Regions from separate parts of the Bradyrhizobium sp. 63_E2_N1_3 genome, predicted to be linked through region 3. Evidence: predicted binding sites of a transcription regulator. Region 3 holds the regulator's gene; each other region holds the start of a gene.
The links. Region 3 encodes LexA, which represses DNA repair genes until DNA is damaged. Its sites were predicted from a motif close to TGTTCNNNNTGTGTTCNG; they were not measured.
Positions count from the first base shown of each region.

Region 1: a site for LexA is predicted at 1,977-1,994, ahead of AB7531_RS31840 (ImuA family protein). Genes of this name have one in related genera too.
Region 2: a site for LexA is predicted at 2,168-2,185, ahead of AB7531_RS34035 (DUF3072 domain-containing protein). Genes of this name have one in related genera too.
Region 4: a site for LexA is predicted at 2,719-2,736, ahead of recA (recombinase RecA). Genes of this name have one in related genera too.

Region 1 is NZ_CP197235.1:6,673,597-6,678,019, reverse strand. Features, by position in the region: gene AB7531_RS31850 (UdgX family uracil-DNA binding protein) at 1-661, opposite strand, end outside; gene AB7531_RS31845 (putative DNA modification/repair radical SAM protein) at 661-1,896, opposite strand; gene AB7531_RS31840 (ImuA family protein) at 2,060-2,842, shown strand; gene AB7531_RS31835 (Y-family DNA polymerase) at 2,745-4,331, shown strand; gene AB7531_RS31830 (error-prone DNA polymerase) at 4,328-4,423, shown strand, end outside.
Region 2 is NZ_CP197235.1:7,163,028-7,167,450, reverse strand. Features, by position in the region: gene AB7531_RS34050 (Do family serine endopeptidase) at 1-930, shown strand, start outside; gene AB7531_RS34045 (hypothetical protein) at 1,202-1,564, shown strand; gene AB7531_RS34040 (DUF6496 domain-containing protein) at 1,577-1,864, opposite strand; gene AB7531_RS34035 (DUF3072 domain-containing protein) at 1,937-2,131, opposite strand; gene AB7531_RS34030 (hypothetical protein) at 2,247-2,468, shown strand; gene AB7531_RS34025 (hypothetical protein) at 2,487-2,672, shown strand; gene AB7531_RS34020 (hypothetical protein) at 2,771-3,016, opposite strand; gene AB7531_RS34015 (hypothetical protein) at 3,113-3,370, opposite strand; gene AB7531_RS34010 (hypothetical protein) at 3,511-3,732, shown strand; gene AB7531_RS34005 (HWE histidine kinase domain-containing protein) at 3,821-4,423, opposite strand, start outside.
Region 3 is NZ_CP197235.1:4,351,963-4,356,385, reverse strand. Features, by position in the region: gene AB7531_RS20715 (alpha-hydroxy acid oxidase) at 1-259, shown strand, start outside; gene AB7531_RS20710 (HAD family hydrolase) at 273-899, shown strand; gene AB7531_RS20705 (hypothetical protein) at 1,097-1,249, shown strand; gene AB7531_RS20700 (molybdopterin molybdotransferase MoeA) at 1,481-2,692, shown strand; gene lexA (transcriptional repressor LexA) at 2,869-3,570, shown strand; gene AB7531_RS20690 (hypothetical protein) at 3,778-4,023, shown strand; gene AB7531_RS20685 (hypothetical protein) at 4,216-4,423, shown strand, end outside.
Region 4 is NZ_CP197235.1:3,323,186-3,327,608, forward strand. Features, by position in the region: gene AB7531_RS15380 (hypothetical protein) at 1,513-1,710, opposite strand; gene AB7531_RS15385 (hypothetical protein) at 2,004-2,177, shown strand; gene recA (recombinase RecA) at 2,811-3,899, shown strand; gene AB7531_RS15395 (hypothetical protein) at 3,993-4,423, shown strand, end outside.

The DNA.
Region 1 (4,423 bases), 2.3 Mb from region 3:
TCACCTTCAGCCGCGCCGGATTGAAGATGCTGGCGTAGTAGCGCCGCCAGGTTTCCTCCAACCGGTCTTCGCCGGGTGCTTCGTTCTTGCTCACGCCCGACGTGAACGAGAGCGCGTGGCCGTCCCAATGCGCACACAGATCGGGTGTCAGGATCGACCAGGGCATGTCGGCGAAGCGCTTGGCAAAGAACGGCGCGGCAAGCTCGACGATGTGATGCTCCGGCTCGAACCAGGCGACGTAATGCGCCGCGCGCTCGCGTCCGATCTCGCGGAAGCGCACGAAGGCATGCATCTTGTGCTCGTCGCGATGGACTGCTCTTGCCATGGCGGTGACTTGCGCGACATCGGGATCGGTCGCGACCTCGATGAGATCGTGATTGTCTTTCAAGCGCCAGAGCAGGCGATAGAGGATCGCAAAGCGCTCGCCGTCGCGATGCAGGATCGCGGCCTTGGCGAGCTCGACGAATTTTGCCGAGACGTTGAAGGTGCCGTCGTTCACCTCAAATATCGGAGACGGCGCGGGCGGTGCGAACAGCTCGGCTTCGCCGCCTTGTACGGTCCAGGTGGCATCGGTTGGCGGCACATGATGCAGCACGAGCGACCGCGCGGCTTTGCGCCAGCCGTCGAAATCGGTTTCGGTGTCGAGGGTGATGTACTGCATCAGAAGCCAAACCCCAGTTGTGTTGCCTTCGGCTTGAACCGTTCGATCAGCCGCGCCTCGTCGAGGCGGTGCGGCGCGGGGCGGTGATCGCTGAGGACGATGAAAGGCAGCGCCTTGTTGCGGGGCACGTGCAGCCGCGCGAGATCGGAGAGGCGGATCGTGGTGGTGCGCCGGGTCGCGATGATGCGTTCGACCGCCTTGGTGCCGAAGCCGGGCACGCGCAACAGCTCCTCGCGGCTGGCGCGGTTGACGTCGAGCGGGAAGCGGTCGCGATGGCGCAGCGCCCAGGCGAGCTTCGGATCGATGTCGAGCGGCAGCATCGCGTTGTCATCGACGATCTCCGCAACGTCGAAACCGTAGAACCGCATCAGCCAGTCGGCCTGGTAGAGCCGGTGCTCGCGCAGCAGCGGCGGCTGTACCAGAGGCAAAGCGCGGCTGGCATCGGGGATCGGGCTGAAGGCGGAGTAATAGACGCGCCGCAGCCTGTAGGAGCCATAGAGATTGGAGCTGGTGTGGAGAATGGTGTGATCGGAGGCCGCGTCGGCGCCGACGATCATCTGCGTGCCCTGTCCGGCGGGCGCGAAGCGCTGCGGCCTCGCCTTCGTCTTTGTGCTGCGGTTTTCCTCAGCCTCGTCGAGCTTCAGCCGCAGCCGGCCCATGGTGCGGCGGATCGCGCGCACATCCTTTTCCGGTGCGTATTGCTGCAGGCTCGTCTCCTCAGGCATCTCGATGTTGATGGAGAGGCGATCTGCATATTTGCCGGCTTCCGCGATCAGCGCGTCGTCGGCCTCGGGAATGGTCTTGAGATGGATGTAGCCGCGAAAGTGATGCTCCTCGCGCAGTTTGCGCGCGACGCTGACCACCTGCTCCATGGTGTAGTCGGGGCTGCGGATGATGCCGGAGGAGAGAAACAAGCCCTCGATGTAATTGCGCCGGTAGAAGTCGAGCGTGAGCTTGACCACTTCGTCGATGGTGAAGCGGGCACGCGGCACGTTGGAAGAGGCGCGGTTGACGCAATAAAGGCAGTTGTAATTGCAGGCGTTGGTCAGGAGCACTTTGAGCAGCGAGATGCAGCGTCCGTCCGGCGCGTAGGAATGGCAGATGCCCATGCCCGGTGCGGTCGAGCCCATGCCCTTGCCGTCGCTGGAATCCCGCTTCTCGGTGCCGCTGGAGGCGCACGACGCATCGTATTTGGCGGCATCAGCCAGAATCTCCAGCTTGCGTTGTACGTCCATCGTGGAATCCCTTTGATTCAGCTTACGAATCCGGATGAGCACCAATTCGATTGACTCCCCGGCCGCTGTTAGCTTTATATTAGAACATATCATGAACAAATGAGCCAGCCGCAGGTTCTTATTTTTGAGAACCTCGGCAATCACCTCTGAAGGAGCGGCGTATATGAGCGGCGCACGGATGAACGCGCTTGCGACCTTGCGCGGCCAGATCGAGCGCATCGAGACGGCGGAGGTCGTGCATCAGCACGATCGCGTCGCGCTCGGCCACGACGAGGTCGACAGCGCGCTGAAGGGCGGGCTCGCGCGCGCGGTGATCCACGAGGTGTTTTGCGAGGGCCGGCAGGGAACCGCCGCGACGGGTTTTGTCATGGGGCTTGCGGGGCGTGTCTCGCGGCGCCGGCCGCTGCTGTGGGTGCGGCAGGATTTTTCGGAACTCGAGACCGGCGCGCTGTCGATGAGCGGGCTTGCCGAGATCGGTCTCGATCCGCGCCGCGTGGTGATGGTGCGCGCCGCCGATGTCGAGAGCGCGTTGCGGACCTCGGCCGATGCGCTCGCCTGCGACGCGCTTGGCGCCGTCGTGCTCGAGCTCTGGGGTGAGACGCGGCAGTTCGATCTCGTGGCGAGCCGTAAGCTGACACTGGCCGCGCAATCGTCCGGTGTCACCGGCCTGATGTTGCGGATGGCCGCGCAGCCGCTGCCCTCGACCGCGGAGACGCGATGGATGCTGCGCGCGGCGCATTCGCCGCCGGGCCCGGCATGGAGTGCCTGGGGCGCGCCGCGCTTCGATGCCGAGCTCTTGCGCAATCGTCATGGCCCCTGCGGCCGGTGGATCATGGAATGGAAATGTGATGAGTGCCAGTTCTCTGAACCGTCGACGTATCCTCAGCCTGTGGCTGCCACGCCTGCCCATCGATCGGATTCAGCGGTTCTTCGGCGCGCTGGGTAAGACCAATGATCCGAGCATCGTCGTCATCAAGGACAACAATGCGCTGGTGATCCATGCGCTGGACGAAGCCGCCGAGCGCCTCGGCTTGCACATCGGCCAGCCCCTGGCCAATGCACGGGCGATGTGTCCGGACTTGAAAGTGTTCGACGCCGATGTCGTGGCCGATGCGAAGACGCTCAGCGACGTCGCCGACTGGTGCGATCGCTTCACGCCGCTGGTGGCGCTCGATCCGCCGCACGGGCTGTTTCTGGACATCACCGGCTGCGCGCATCTGTTCGGCGGCGAGGCTGCGTTGTTGCAGACCTTCGTCCGCGGGCTCGCCCGTCAGGGTTTTGCCGTCAGCGCGGCGATCGCCGGCACCTCGGTCTGCGCGCGCACGCTGACGCGGCAGGCCTCCGGCACCATCGTCGCCGATGGCGGGGAGGCGGCGGCGGTCAGCCGGCTGCCGGTGTCCGCGCTCGGTGCGGGCGAGGCCATCACCACGGGCCTGCGTCGCGCCGGCCTGAAAACCATCGGCGATGTCGCCTCGCGCGAGCCGCATGAGATCACGGCGCGGTTCGGCGCGCGGTTCTCCACGCTGCTCGCGCATGCGCAGGGGCATGGCGATGCCCCGATCAATCCGCGCAAACCGCTGCCGGATTACATCGTGGAGAAGCGCTTTGCCGAACCGATCGCCACCGACACCATGATCGCGATGACGCTGTCGCGGCTGGCCGACACGCTGATCGCGTCCATGGAGAAGCAGGGCAAGGGTGCGCGGCGCCTGGAAGCCGCCTTCTTTCGCACCGACGGCGTGGTGCGCGCGATCATGGTCGAGACCGGGCGGCCGGTCACGCAAAGCAAAGTCATCGACCGGCTGTTCCGCGAGCGCCTCGATGCGCTCGCCGATCCGCTGGATCCCGGCTTCGGTTTCGACATGGTACGACTGTCGGCAAGCCGCACCGAGATCGTGGTGCAGGAGCAGCGCGATCTCGACGCCCATGTCCATGACAATGACGAGCTCGCCGCGCTGATCGACCGCATCGCCGCGCGCATCGGCGGAAAGCGCGTCGTCGTGCATTTGCCTGAGGATACCCATATCCCGGAATGTGCGGTGCTGGCCGCGCCTGCCCAGCACCATCTCGCCGTGGCTATGCAGGCCGAATGGCCGGCGCGCGCCGAGAGCGAGCCGCCGCTGCGCCCCCTGCGGCTGTTCGACAGACCGGAGCCGATCAAGGTGCCGTTCGCGACCGTGCCCGACGGCCCGCCGCATCAGTTCACCTGGCGGCGCGCGCTGCATGCGGTGGTGCGGGTGGAAGGGCCCGAGCGCATCGCGATGGAATGGTGGCGGCAGGACGGCAAGCAATTGACGCGGGATTATTTCCGCATCGAGGATGCCGAAGGCCTGCGCTTCTGGATCTTTCGCGACGGTCTTTACGAAGGAGAGGTGTTCGACGACGAAGGTAAACCCATTCCCCCCAACTGGTATGTGCACGGTCTCTTCGCATGAACACGCCCGCTTATGCCGAGATCGGCATCACCACCAACTTCTCCTTCCTGCGCGGCGGCTCGGATCCGCGCGCCTATGTGCATCAGGCGAGC
Region 2 (4,423 bases), 2.8 Mb from region 3:
AAGCCGCGCATCGGCGACTGGGTGGTCGCGGTCGGCAACCCCTTCGGCCTCGGTGGCACCGTGACCGCCGGCATCGTCTCGGCCAATGGTCGCGACATCGGCAACGGTCCCTATGACGACTTCATCCAGATCGACGCGCCGATCAACAAGGGTAATTCCGGCGGTCCGGCCTTCGACATGAACGGCAACGTGATCGGCGTGAACACCGCGATCTTCTCGCCCTCCGGCGGTTCGGTCGGTATCGGCTTCGACATTCCGGCTTCGACCGCGAAGCTCGTCGTCGCGCAGCTGAAGGACAAGGGCTCGGTCACCCGCGGCTGGCTCGGCGTGCAGGTGCAGCCGGTGAGCGCCGAGATCGCCGACAGCCTCGGCCTCAAGGAGGCGCGCGGCGCGATCGTGGACAATCCGCAGGACGGCAGCCCCGCGGCGAAGGCCGGCATCGAGGCGGGCGACGTCATTACCGCCGTCAACGGTACCGCGATCAAGGACTCCCGCGATCTCGCCCGCACCATTGCCACCCTGGCGCCGGGCACCTCCGTGAAGCTCGACGTCTTCCACAAAGGCGCGAGCAAGACGGTGACACTCGCCCTCGGCGAGTTGCCGAACGAGCGGCAGGCCAAGGCCGGCGAGGGCAAGGCGCAGCCGAACACCGGCACGCCGCGCCTCGGTCTCAGCCTGGCGCCGGCCGGCGACGTCCAGGGCGCGGGCCAGAAGGGCGTCGTCGTGACCGAGGTCGATCCGCAGGGACCCGCCGCGCAGCGCGGCATCCAGACCGGCGACGTCATTCTCAACGTCGGCGGCAAGGCCGTTGCCAATGTCGGTGATGTCCGCTCCGAGCTGGCGCAGGCCAAATCATCCGGCAAGAACAGCGTGCTGTTGCAGGTGAAGAGCCAGGAAGCGACGCGGTTCGTCGCGGTGCCGCTGGCCTAAGCCTCGCGCTTCCCGCGGCAAACTCAAAAGGCGGCCTGCGGGCCGCCTTTTTCGTGCGCGTCTGGAAGATTCCCACAGGTGTCGATAACATTCTCGTTAACGGCAGCGTTGATGACGGGTTCGTCCGAAAAAGCCGCGTTCGCTCGTCACAGTTGGGAATCACGTGTTGGGCTTTGGCGTCAATGAAGACGCCCAGGCGAATTGCAGGAGTGGAACTTCGAACGCCCGGCCTTCTTGTGGAACCGGTGGTTCGCATTTGATCGGTGCCGACATGGATCGATTGAAGCTCTCGCTGAGGTGTGCGCTGCTTGTGGCGCCGCTTGTCCTGACGACCGGAAGCGCCTTGGGGCGCGACGATGGCCGCTACGCCAACTCGCCGCTAAAACCCTGGTTCGACAGTTTGCGCAGCCATCTCGGGCCCTGCTGCTCGGATGCAGATGGCTTTGCTGTATCCGACCCCGATTGGGAATCGCACGATGGGCACTATCGCGTGCGGCTCGACGGGCAGTGGGTGGACGTGCCTGATGAGGCCGTCATCACCGAGCCAAACCGGGCTGGCCACACCATGGTGTGGCCGGTGAAGACTGCGTTCGGGATTTCGATCCGCTGCTTCATGCCGGGCAGCATGATCTGACCCGGATCGGCGTTACCGCTTGCTGGACTTGCGCTTCGCGGTCTTCTTCGTTGTCTTGGCCGTCTTCTTGGCTGTCTTCTTCTTGGACGTTTTCCGCTTCGACGCCTTCTTCGGGACCTTCTTGCCCTTCGCGCGCGCTTCCGACAGGCCGATTGCGATCGCCTGCTTGCGACTCTTCACGCGTCCGCCACGACCGCCGGGGCCGCTTTTCGCGGTGCCCTTCTTATAGCGGCGCATCTCGCGCTCGACATCACCGCCGGCGCTGCGTGAGTAGCGGCGCTTCTTTGCCTTGCGTGCCATCGACTCTCTCCCTTGGCCACGGGAAAGAACCGCATCACTGACCCTACGTTCCAAATGCGCTGGCCGCGCTCCTCAGAAGGAGTTCGCCAACTCGATCTCGTCTTCCAGCGCTCGAATGCGGCGCGCAGCCTCAGTCGAGGACAGAGCCCGATCGTATTGGGTGGGCTGATAGGCCTCCTCGCTCAGACGCTTCAGCCTCAGCCCCTGCGCTCTCGTCATCTGTTCCGCGAGGAAAACCCTGGCGTCGTATTTACCCTGAACCTGCATCTGGCCTCTCCGTTCTCAAATCCTGACTTGACTATATGTTCTTATTTTGTTCTAACAAGCCATGGACAACAGAATTAATGAAATTCGACGCAAAATCAGCGCCTTGAGGCTTGAGATGGCCGACATTGAGGTGTCTGTGCGCGACCTCGTCAATCGCGACCGCGACTGCACGGAAAAGGCCCTGGCGCAGATGGATCTGCGCCGGAAAATCAACCTGCTGATCGGCGAATGGAAGGCGGCCGGTGGCGGCGATGTCCTGCCTGACGTCCGCGAGCGGGTACGCCTTCGTCCTGCAACGACATCCGGCAGTCCGCTGCGCGTGATCGCGCGCCGCTGAGAATTTTGGGAGCGTGCGGTGGACGAAGACCCGGACACGTACCGGATTCTAAAGCTGCGCGCCGAAATTCTCGAACTCGGCTCCGCCATCCGGCAATTGCAGCGCGAGGGTCTCGACGATGCCGCAGCCCAACTCCTGATCGCACGCAAACGTGCACAGCTCGAGCATCTCGTGAAGGCGAATGCCGCGGGACGGCCGCTTTAGCGATCTGACGCTGGAAGGATTCCCAATCCAGCTCCAAGCTCCAGCTCCAAAGCGAAAGGCCCCGCGTCGCCGCGAGGCCTTTGATGGTCGGCCGGAGCTCACTTGGTGTTGCTCATGCCGCCCTTGTTGTTCGTCATGGTGCCGCCTTGGTCGGAGCCGGGGCCAGAACCACCTTGACCGGAGGGATCAGCGCCCTTGGAGGACTTGGTGTTGGCACCCGTGGTCTGCGACGAGGACATAGCGGATCCATGCTTGGCCTTATGCGACTTGGCCTGCACGGCGAACGGAGCGGCGGCGAGGCCAGTTGCCAACATCACGGTAAGAGCGAGCTTGGTGGTTTTCACGCGCGGGAACTCCCTGAGTTGAATTGACGCAGGCAGCCAACTGCCATTTGCCGCAGGAGTTCCGAACGAAAGCGCCCGGTGCGCGTCACGCGCGCTTCAAAATTCCTTGTCCTCGGCGAGGATGAACATGAGGCCCGTGAGCGTCGCCCCGATCGCGAACGTCGTCACCAGTGTGATGATGAAGACCATGGCGGCCGAATGTCCGCCGTGGTTCAGCAAATTTGCGACTGCCGGATTGAACAGGACGAGGGCGAGCCCGAAGACAAGGCCGAGGGCTGCGCCCATCATCGCATGCGTCATCAGCTTGATGACGCCGGTCGGAGAGATGAGGCTCGGCGACTTTTTCCCGCGCATGGAACCGCCTCGCGGTGTGGCATAAAACGCGCACGACGATTGCGGGTTCCATTGTCATGACGATTTTGTCATTCCCCGCTTCATCCGACGTTCATGGCGGTCTTGCGAGGATGAATGCCATCAACACGGGAACATTCGATATGGGTAAGGTCGTCTTTCTCTATCGCTCGCTGGCCTATCGCAACGCGGCTGCGGATATGCTGCGCAAGGCGCGCAAGCTGCCGCGCGGCGCCGAGCGGAGCGCAGCCCGCCGTTACGCGCGGGCGCTGCGCGAGCTTTCGCAAACGGAAGCCTGGCTGGAAGGACGTGTCGCTGACGAACCGCAGGCGATGCAGAGCATGAGGGTCGCCGCGACGCGCTAGAGCATGATCGGTTCTGAGTGAATCAGGGCCGAAGCTCCAGATTCCTGTCTTTACGCGCGAACCGGAGCCCACTTCGCTCGCAGACGCGCTAGCCTGAGGCCTGCTGAAGGGGTTCGGACGGAGCCGCGTCGAACTTGCTCGCGGCCGACGGCGCTACGGTCTTCCGCGTCAGCGGCACCTCAAGGCGGCACAACAGGCCTTCGGCACGCCAGTTGAATTCCGCCTGTCCGCCGAGTTGCGATTCCACACTGGCAAGCAGGCTCCGCGTGCCGAAGCCACGGGATTTCGGCGTCCTCACCAGCGGGCCGCCGGTTTCGTCCCAGGTCAGTGTGAGGTGGTCGTCCTCGACTTGCCAGCCGATCGCGAGCCGCCCCGACCGCGTCGAGAGCGCGCCATATTTCGCCGAGTTGGTGAAGAGCTCATGCAGCGCCAGCGCCAGCGTCTGCGCTGTCGCCGGCGCCAGCTGAACTTCCGGACCGGCCAGCTTGATCTGGCCGCCGAGCGAGTAGGGCGCGAGTTCCTCGTCGATCAGCCTCGAGAGTTCGGCGCCCTGCCAGCTTGACAGCGACAGGATCGTGTGCACGCGCGCCAGCGCGTTGATGCGCCCTTCGACGGCGTTGACGTAGGCCTTGACCTCGTCGGCGCGGGTGAGGCGCACGATCGATTGCGCCAGCGCCAGCGCGTTCTTGGC
Region 3 (4,423 bases):
CGTCAAGGCGATCGCGGCGGGCGCGGACATGGTCGGCATCGGCCGGCTGCAATGCTGGGCATTGGCGGCAGCCGGCGAAGCCGGCGTGAGGCGAATGCTGGAGCTGCTCGAGGACGAGGTGCTGCGCTGCCTCGGCCTCTTGGGCGCCACCTCATTCGCCGAGGTCGACAAGTCCTGCCTGCACCAGGCGACCGCAACGAATGCGCCGAGCGTGTTCAGCGCGTTCCCGCTGTTCGACCACGACCCCTATCGATATTGAGTGAAAGGATGCAATGAGCTCGCTCTCTCCCGGCAGCGCGGACGCGCTCCTGTTCGATCTCGGGCGCGTCGTGCTCGACATCGATTTCTCCAAGGCGATCGCCTGCTGGGCGGGACATGCCGGCTGCAAGCCGGAAGCCATCGTCGCGCGCTATGTGCGGGACAGCGAAGCCTACCGGCTGCACGAGGTCGGCAAGATCAGCGACGAGGCCTATTTTGACTCGCTGCGTGTCGCGCTCGGGATCGGCATTTCGGACGCGCAGTTTTTGGAGGGCTGGAACGCAATCTTCGCCGGCGAGATGCCCGACATCGCCGAGCTGCTGCCGCGCGCGGCGAAGCAGTTGCCGCTCTACGCCTTCTCCAACACCAACCGGCCGCATGTGGACCACTTCTCGAAGGAATATGCTGGCCTGCTCGGCCATTTCCGCGAGCTGTATCTGTCGTCGAGCATCGGCCTGCGCAAACCCGATGTGGAGGCCTTCGACCATGTCGTGGCCGCGATCGGCGTGCCGGCGAACCGTATCGTGTTCTTCGACGATCTTGCCGAGAACATCGAAGGAGCGCGGTCGCGCGGCCTGACCACGGTCCACGTGACCTCGCCCCGCGACGTCGGGAACGCCCTCAAGGCGCTCGGAATCTGATCTCTGACCGGCAAGCCGACGGGCCGCGAATGGAACTATTTTGCCCGGGGGCGAGGAACCAAGTCCCTTTGTGCATTTTTATACAGAGTTCCCGGAACGATTGCCCCTCTCAGGACTCATGAGTCCGTTGGGAATTCTACATCGGGCTTATCGTCGTGTTAGGCAAAACCTACCTTACCAAGCAGGCCTCTCTGCTGATGAAATTCGCCAGAACCACCTCGGATTCTGACCTTTCCGCAAAACTGATCAGCAAGGCCGCCGACCTGAAATCCCAGGCCGACCCGCTGCCTGACAAGGATCAGGGCCCCGCAGCGCCGGACGTCAGTCCGTACAAGCAGCCGGGGGGCTGACCGATGCTGGCCGTGGCTCTCGTCTTTCTCGTCCTCGCCATGGCCATCCTCGTACCGGTCTGTCTCGCCTTCTGGATCATGCCGCGGCGGACTTGATGCTCACCCTTCATCGCAGAGCGGATGACGCAGGATAAATCATCCTGCGCGGCCACTGTTTTGCCTCTGCGCCTGCACTCGGCTAGAACTCTCGCCGCCGATTTGCCCGAACGGGCCCAGCAGGAGTTTTCACCCGTGGCCCTGATGCCGGTTTCCGACGCGCTCGCCGCGGTGCTGGCGGGCGCAGAGCCGTTGCCTGAAGAGATGATCGCGCTCGACGCAGCCTTCCACCGCGTGCTCGCGCGCGATGTCGCGGCGCGGCGCACGCAGCCGCCGCAGGCGATGTCGGCAATGGACGGCTATGCGGTGCGCGCGGTCGATGCGGCGAAGATCGACTCCCAGCTCACCCTGATCGGCGAGGTCGCGGCGGGCCGCCCGTTTGCGGGATCGGTCGGCGCCGGCGAGGCCGTGCGTATCTTCACCGGCGGTGTCGTTCCCGATGGCGCTGATGCGGTCGTGATCCAGGAGGACACGATCGCGGACGGCAAGCGCATCACCATCAAGGAAGCCGCCGTAACGGGGCGGCACATCCGCCCCGCCGGCGTCGACTTCTCGGAAGGCGACGTGCTGCTGCGCAAAGGGGCCCGGCTCACCGAGCGCGACCTCGCGCTCGCCGCCGGCATGAATTACCCGCAACTGCCAGTCCGGCGACGCCCGAAGGTCGCGATCCTCGCCACCGGCGACGAGCTGGTGATGCCGGGTACGACGCCGGGCCACGGCCAGATTGTCTATTCCAACGGCTACGCCCTGCACGCGCTCGCCCGCAGCGAGGGCGCCGATACGATCGACCTCGGCGTTGCCGCCGATACGCTGGAGGCCACCACGGCCGGCATCGGCCGCGCGCGGGAAAGCGGCGCCGACATCCTGATCACGACCGGCGGCGCCTCTGTCGGCGACCACGATCTGGTCCAGCAGGCGCTGAGGGACGAAGGTATCTCGATGGCGTTCTGGAAGATCGCGATGCGACCGGGCAAGCCGATGATGAATGGGCGGCTCGGCGCGATGCGCGTGATCGGCCTGCCCGGCAATCCCGTGTCATCCTACGTTTGCGGCTTCCTGTTCATGGTGCCGTTGATTCGCGCGCTTTCGGGCCGTTCGATGATTCATCACCGCCGCGAACCTGCGGTGCTGGGCCGCGATGTCGGCGCCAATGACCAGCGCGAGGATTATCTGCGCGCACGCCTCGAGCTGCGCGATGACGGCACGCTCCTCGCCCTCCCCGTCAATCACCAGGATTCCTCGCTGCTTGCGAATCTCGCTGCGGCACAGGCACTTCTCGTGCGCGCGCCATTCGCGCCGAAGGCCGAAGCCGGCGCGCCTTGCGAGGTCTTGCGACTGCCCGTCTGATCGCTTCGTTCGCGTGCGTTCCGCGAACTTTGTCGCGTTCACGGTAAATTAAGCAGTTGCGGAACATGTATCGAACATATAGTGTCCGTTCATGATTTGTTTCGAGAATGTAGCGGCTTACTGCTGAATTCAGCGTCTCGGAATCGAACGACATCAACCGGGGGATTTTGGTCGAGATGTTAACGCGCAAACAATACGAGCTCCTGCGGTTCATCAGCGAACGGCTGAAGGAAAGCGGCGTGCCGCCCTCCTTCGACGAGATGAAGGACGCGCTCGACCTGCGCTCGAAATCGGGCATCCATCGCCTGATCACCGCGCTCGAGGAGCGCGGCTTCATCCGGCGCTTGCCCAACCGCGCCCGCGCCATCGAGGTGATCAAGCTGCCCGAGCTTCAGGCCGCCGCCGGCAGCCGCCGCGGCTTCACGCCGAGCGTCATCGAAGGCAATCTCGGCAAGGTCCGCACGACTTCCAGCCCGCCAGCGGACGAGGGCGAGCGCCCCGTCGCGGTGCCCGTGATGGGCCGCATTGCGGCCGGCACGCCGATCGAGGCCTTGCAGACCCGCAGCCACACCATCAGCGTACCGCCTGACATGCTCGGCTCGGGCGAACATTACGCGCTCGAAGTGCGCGGCGATTCCATGGTCGAGGCCGGCATTCTCGACGGCGACATGGCGCTGATCCAGCGCAACGAGAGCGCCGATACCGGCGATATCGTGGTGGCGCTGATCGACGACGAGGAGGCGACGCTGAAGCGCTTCCGCCGCCGCGGCGCCTCGATCGCGCTCGAGCCCGCCAACGCCGCCTATGAGGTCCGCATCCTCCCGCCCAACCGGGTGAAGATCCAGGGCAAGCTGATCGGGCTGTACCGGAAGTATTGATACCGGACGTGCCGGTATCGGTTATTGGGCGCCCCGCGCGCTTTCGATCGGCATCGCCGATCCGAGATTGGAGCGGACGATTGTCCGCTTCCGCTGGATAGTCTTTCTGGTTTCGCGCAGATTATCCGGCCCCTCCTCCAGCGGTAAATCCTCGGCACGCCGCGCGAAGCAGCCCTGCTTCGCGGCCTTCAGGTTCGAGGAGAAGTCATGCGCCGGATCGTTCTGAGCACAGTTGCTGTGGCGCTGATCGCAGCATCAGCGTCGCAAGCCTTGGCCGTGCAAGCCTTGGCCGTGCAAGCCTTGGCCGTGCAAGCCTTGGCCGCGCAATCGCGGCCCCATGTCCGCAAGGATACCGCCATGAGCGAGCAAGTCCGCAAGGCCCTCGACGCCGTCGACCAACCGTCGCGGCCGGGCTGGCAATATTCCGGCTGGTCGGCGCCTCCGGGGCGCTGACACGCGCCTGCAGAATGCAAAGGGGCGGGCTTTGTTCCTGGTGGATTCGGGAAAGTTAATGTGATTGCGGCCTGCGGCGGCGAGCCGTAGATTTGCCTACAACCCGGCAGAACGTTTGGTATTTCCACTCTGATAGAGGCCTGCGCCTCGATTAAGAGACGTGGGTCGCTATCCCTGCATGAGGAGCACCCGATGTGTGACTACAGCCTGCATGCCGTCGCGTCGCGTCCCGCCGAAGTCGGCGAGACGATCGTCACGACAACCTTCCGCGGCACCTCGACGCGCGGCTTTGCCTCCGCGGCCGATCCGACCGTCGCGGTCTGCCTGCTCCCGGGGACGGAGCTCGCCTTCGCCGACAACGTCCGCTACGACAATCGCTGGATCTGGACGCGCACCGTCA
Region 4 (4,423 bases), 1.0 Mb from region 3:
TGCGGATATCGTCAGCGAAGACCCGCAGCCTGTCCTGAAGAGATACGGATTGTCTGATGCGTTGCCGTCTTTGCAAGGCGCTGCTCCCTGTTCGAGGGGGCGGGAGCGCTGTGATGGAGCGTTCTCGTCACCGATGGTATCCACGATCCGGGCGGTGATGGTGAAAGTGTGCGCTCGGATCAGGGGATTAGCGAGTCCTCAATTTGTCCCGCCATTCGGAACTTTTACGAATTAGGACACTGCCGAATTCAACTTGGGACACAACGGCTCAAATGCGGACAGCACGCTCCGCCGCAACTTAGCGCCATGTTATTGAGCTGGGCGTGTCGCTAAAGCAGAAAGAACGGGCGCGGCATGGATCCGGCGGCCAGCATCTTCAAGATGATCTATCGGGATCAACCAGTCAGTACGGAGGTGCTTCCTTGGCGGAAGGAAGACTTCACGAAACGAAAGAGGCCGCCAACCGAGGCGGCCTCACGAGACCCGGCCCATCGCCAACGCGCGCATTGTACGATGGACCGTTCCGGGTGGATGGCGCGAGAGTGTCGCGCCACAGACCGGAATCTCAATCCCGAAGTTGGAGAGTCGTTCCAGTCAGGCCGCCCACTGAGGCGACCTGACTTCATCCGCCTACAAAGCGGGTTCGCGTGACCAGAAATACGAAGCCGATTCCGGTCACGGCGAGGAAGGTGCAAAAATACCGGATGCGATACATGCCGAACCAACCCGGGCGTGCCGCCATGGTTCAGGAGGTCGGCGAGCTCTCCGCCCATCTGGTGGTCTAGGCCGAGGTTGGACGGAGAGCCGCGCGCCGGACCCCCGTCGCATGACAATGCTAGGAACGTGCCATGACAGTCGTGTGAAACTGTCGGCGCCGCTCAGTGGAGATCAGGCCACAAATGAAAACGCCGCCCGCTTGAAATGAAGCGCAGGCGGCGGCGTTCCAGCCCCGAGAGGGATTAGCAAAATCCCGGATATTGATCAGTCCGAATGGATGACGAGAAGGTTCAACGGCACAACGCGACCAAGCTCAAATGGATGCGTGGCGGCGCTGCGTCGAACTGGGCATTGAAATCCCCCAGCCCAATAGATACGGGCAGGAGACGAGATCGTTTCACACGCGCAGAGGCGGATTAGGGCACTTCTTTTCCGTGGTTCTATGAATGGCGAGCTTGCGCGTTTTTCCCGGAGGGATTGTCGGCTGACAGCGTGGCTGACTTGGAAGGCTACATCGAAATCCTTTTGCGAAAGCTTCGCCGGGAAGCTGGCAAAGAAGCCGCCAACTGAGGCGGCCTTAACCGGTCTTCCGTTTGAGCATCGCCATTTCAACTTGGTCGGCCAGGACTGTGAGATGACTTGCGAGGCGGTCGAATAGTTCGCGCTTAGCGGCGTCGGTCGCGGATGAGAGCGCACTCCGCCGCGTCCTTCCGCAGCTTCTCAAGTTGAACCAGATGATCTTGCATCGCCCGCTGGCCCGCTGTTTCGAGAACCAGCGGAGTCAACGCGACGGGCTTACTTCGGCGGCTGCAAGCCGGATGATTTCAACCATTCCTCAATGCGGGCGGCGACATCGGATTCGTGGGCCTTCTTCAAAAGAGCCTCTTGCTCTGGGGCCGCCTGCAATTGTTCTGCCTTTTCTCGCGCTAGTCTGGCTTCCTTGATGAGCCGCTCTCCAAGCACTCTATCCGGTTTGAATCGGAAGCGCTTCATGACTTCCTCCTGTCACAAAGTTCGCTCTGCTTAAAACTTTCAAGGGGCACAGAAGTTCTACGGAACTCTACACCTCATGTTCGCTTAGCGGAACACATTCGTTTGCGGTCCGTTCTTCAAATCCAAATCGGGCCACCGCGAAAATCAAACTAGGCCACCGCGCTCGGAAACCAGGCCAGCATCCGGGTACTGGCCGAAATAGGCCACTCGGGATTGCAAAGTAGGCCACTGGTAGGAACTAAGGGATTGCCCGCCCTGTTGCATGTTGTTCCTCCCTCTAAAGGAACAGCCTTATGGCCGACGACAACAATAAAAATCCAAATGAGAAGCAGCCCGGCGAGAATCCGGACGGCAAGTACCATTTCAATCCTGGGAACATGGCCGGGAAGAAGCCCGGGGATCCGGAGCAGACTGCCGAAAACCGTGGCGAGCAGCCGCACGAGGACAAAGAAAAACCCGCCGGTTAGATGCCGGCCACTCGCAGATGCGAAGTAGGGCCACTATAGGACCGCACCGGACGGCGGCTTTATGGCCGGCCACTCACCGAAGAAAAATGGGAATGGATTGTTTATCCCAGGATCGGGCAAGGAGATCGCTTCGCAGGAATGGCTCCCACTAAAGCGGCCTCAAAGGGAGCGCGGGCCTACATCGATGAGAAGCTGGATGGAAAAGAGGCCGCCAACTGAGGCGGCCTCAAATCATCAGGATCAGCCAGACGATTAGGCCGGTGTTGATGGCGCCTACCGCGACAATGCCCGCCTGGACGAGCCGCTCGATCATGGCTCACCCTCCACAATCTAGAGGGGTAAGCATGCGTCCGGTTAGAATTGGCGTCTATGCAGATCGTGCCAAAACCGGGAAACTTCGGTAATATATGACGGCGTGTTCCGCCCGTGAATACACCGTATGGTTGCCCAGAACAAAACAGGCCACGTGTCATTTCAAACCAGGGCAATGTCGCCGGAAACAGGCCAGCGCCCAAATCCGTGAAAGAACATATTGCGAACCCGGAACAAATAGGGTACATTGTTTTTATCGCCGGCCCGCCCCGCCAATCGTTTGTCCCTCTAGCGAATCCTCGCCATAAGGAGCACGACCCAATGTCCAACACTGCCCTGCGTATCGTCGAAGGATCTTCCATGGACAAGAGTAAAGCTCTGGCCGCCGCGCTCTCCCAGATCGAGCGCCAGTTTGGCAAGGGCTCGGTGATGAAGCTCGGCAAGAACGACCGGTCGATGGATGTCGAGGCGGTGTCCTCGGGTTCCCTCGGGCTCGACATTGCGCTCGGGATCGGTGGTCTGCCGAAGGGGCGCGTCGTGGAAATCTACGGGCCGGAATCCTCGGGCAAGACCACGCTGGCGCTGCACACGGTGGCGGAAGCGCAGAAGAAGGGCGGAATCTGCGCCTTCATCGACGCCGAGCACGCGCTCGACCCGGTCTATGCGCGCAAGCTGGGCGTCAACATCGACGAGCTCCTGATTTCGCAGCCGGACACGGGCGAGCAGGCGCTGGAAATCTGCGACACGCTGGTGCGCTCGGGTGCGGTGGACGTGCTGGTGGTCGATTCGGTCGCGGCTCTGGTGCCGAAGGCCGAGCTCGAGGGCGAGATGGGCGACGCGCTGCCGGGTCTCCAGGCCCGTCTGATGAGCCAGGCGCTGCGCAAGCTGACGGCCTCCATCAACAAATCCAACACCATGGTGATCTTCATCAACCAGATCCGCATGAAGATCGGTGTGATGTACGGCTCGCCGGAAACCACGACCGGCGGCAACGCGCTGAAATTCTATGCCTCCGTCCGTCTCGACATCCGCCGCATCGGCGCGATCAAGGAGCGCGACGAAGTGGTTGGCAACACGACGCGCGTCAAGGTGGTGAAGAACAAGCTGGCGCCGCCCTTCAAGCAGGTCGAATTCGACATCATGTACGGCGAGGGCGTCTCCAAGATGGGCGAGATCCTCGATCTCGGCGTCAAGGCCGGCATCGTCGAAAAGTCCGGCGCCTGGTTCTCCTATGACAGCCAGCGCCTCGGCCAGGGCCGCGAGAACTCGAAAGCGTTTTTGAAGGCCAACCCTGACATCACCGCCAAGATCGAGACCTCGATCCGCCAGAACTCCGGCCTGATTGCCGAGCAGATTCTCGCCGGCACCCCCGAGCGCGACGCCGACGGCGAGGAGCCGGCGGACGAGTAAGACCTAACGCGAAAAATTTTCGCGAGGAGCGGGCGCTGAGGACGTTGAGTTGCCGACGTCGTCAGTGCCCGTTTCGTTTTGGGGGCGTTCGCGATGAAACGCGTGATCCTGACCAGTTCGTCCGGCGTCGGTCTTGCCCATGCGGATCGCGCCGACATGGTCGTGCCGTTCATCTTTCGCTTCGTTTCGGGGCCACTGCCTACCTCGCATCACCTCGAGCAATACCTGACGGGAGGCCATGTCAGAGGCGATCCGGAGGTGCGTTGGTCCGATCTTGTTGGCCGGTTGCCTCAGACCGGTCTCGCGCACAAGGAGACAGGCCTGATTTGGTTTTGCGAGACCTATGGCGTCGATCTCATCGAGCTGTGGTTCGACCCTGAGCCCAATAGTCAGTTGCAACTGATCTGGACCCTCGATTATTTGCGGTCCCATCCATCGATCACCGATCGTCTGAGATTGCGACGTGTCAATTTCGATCTGCGCGGAGCGGACGGCACAGAGCTTCGCGATCGTATGGTGCGGGA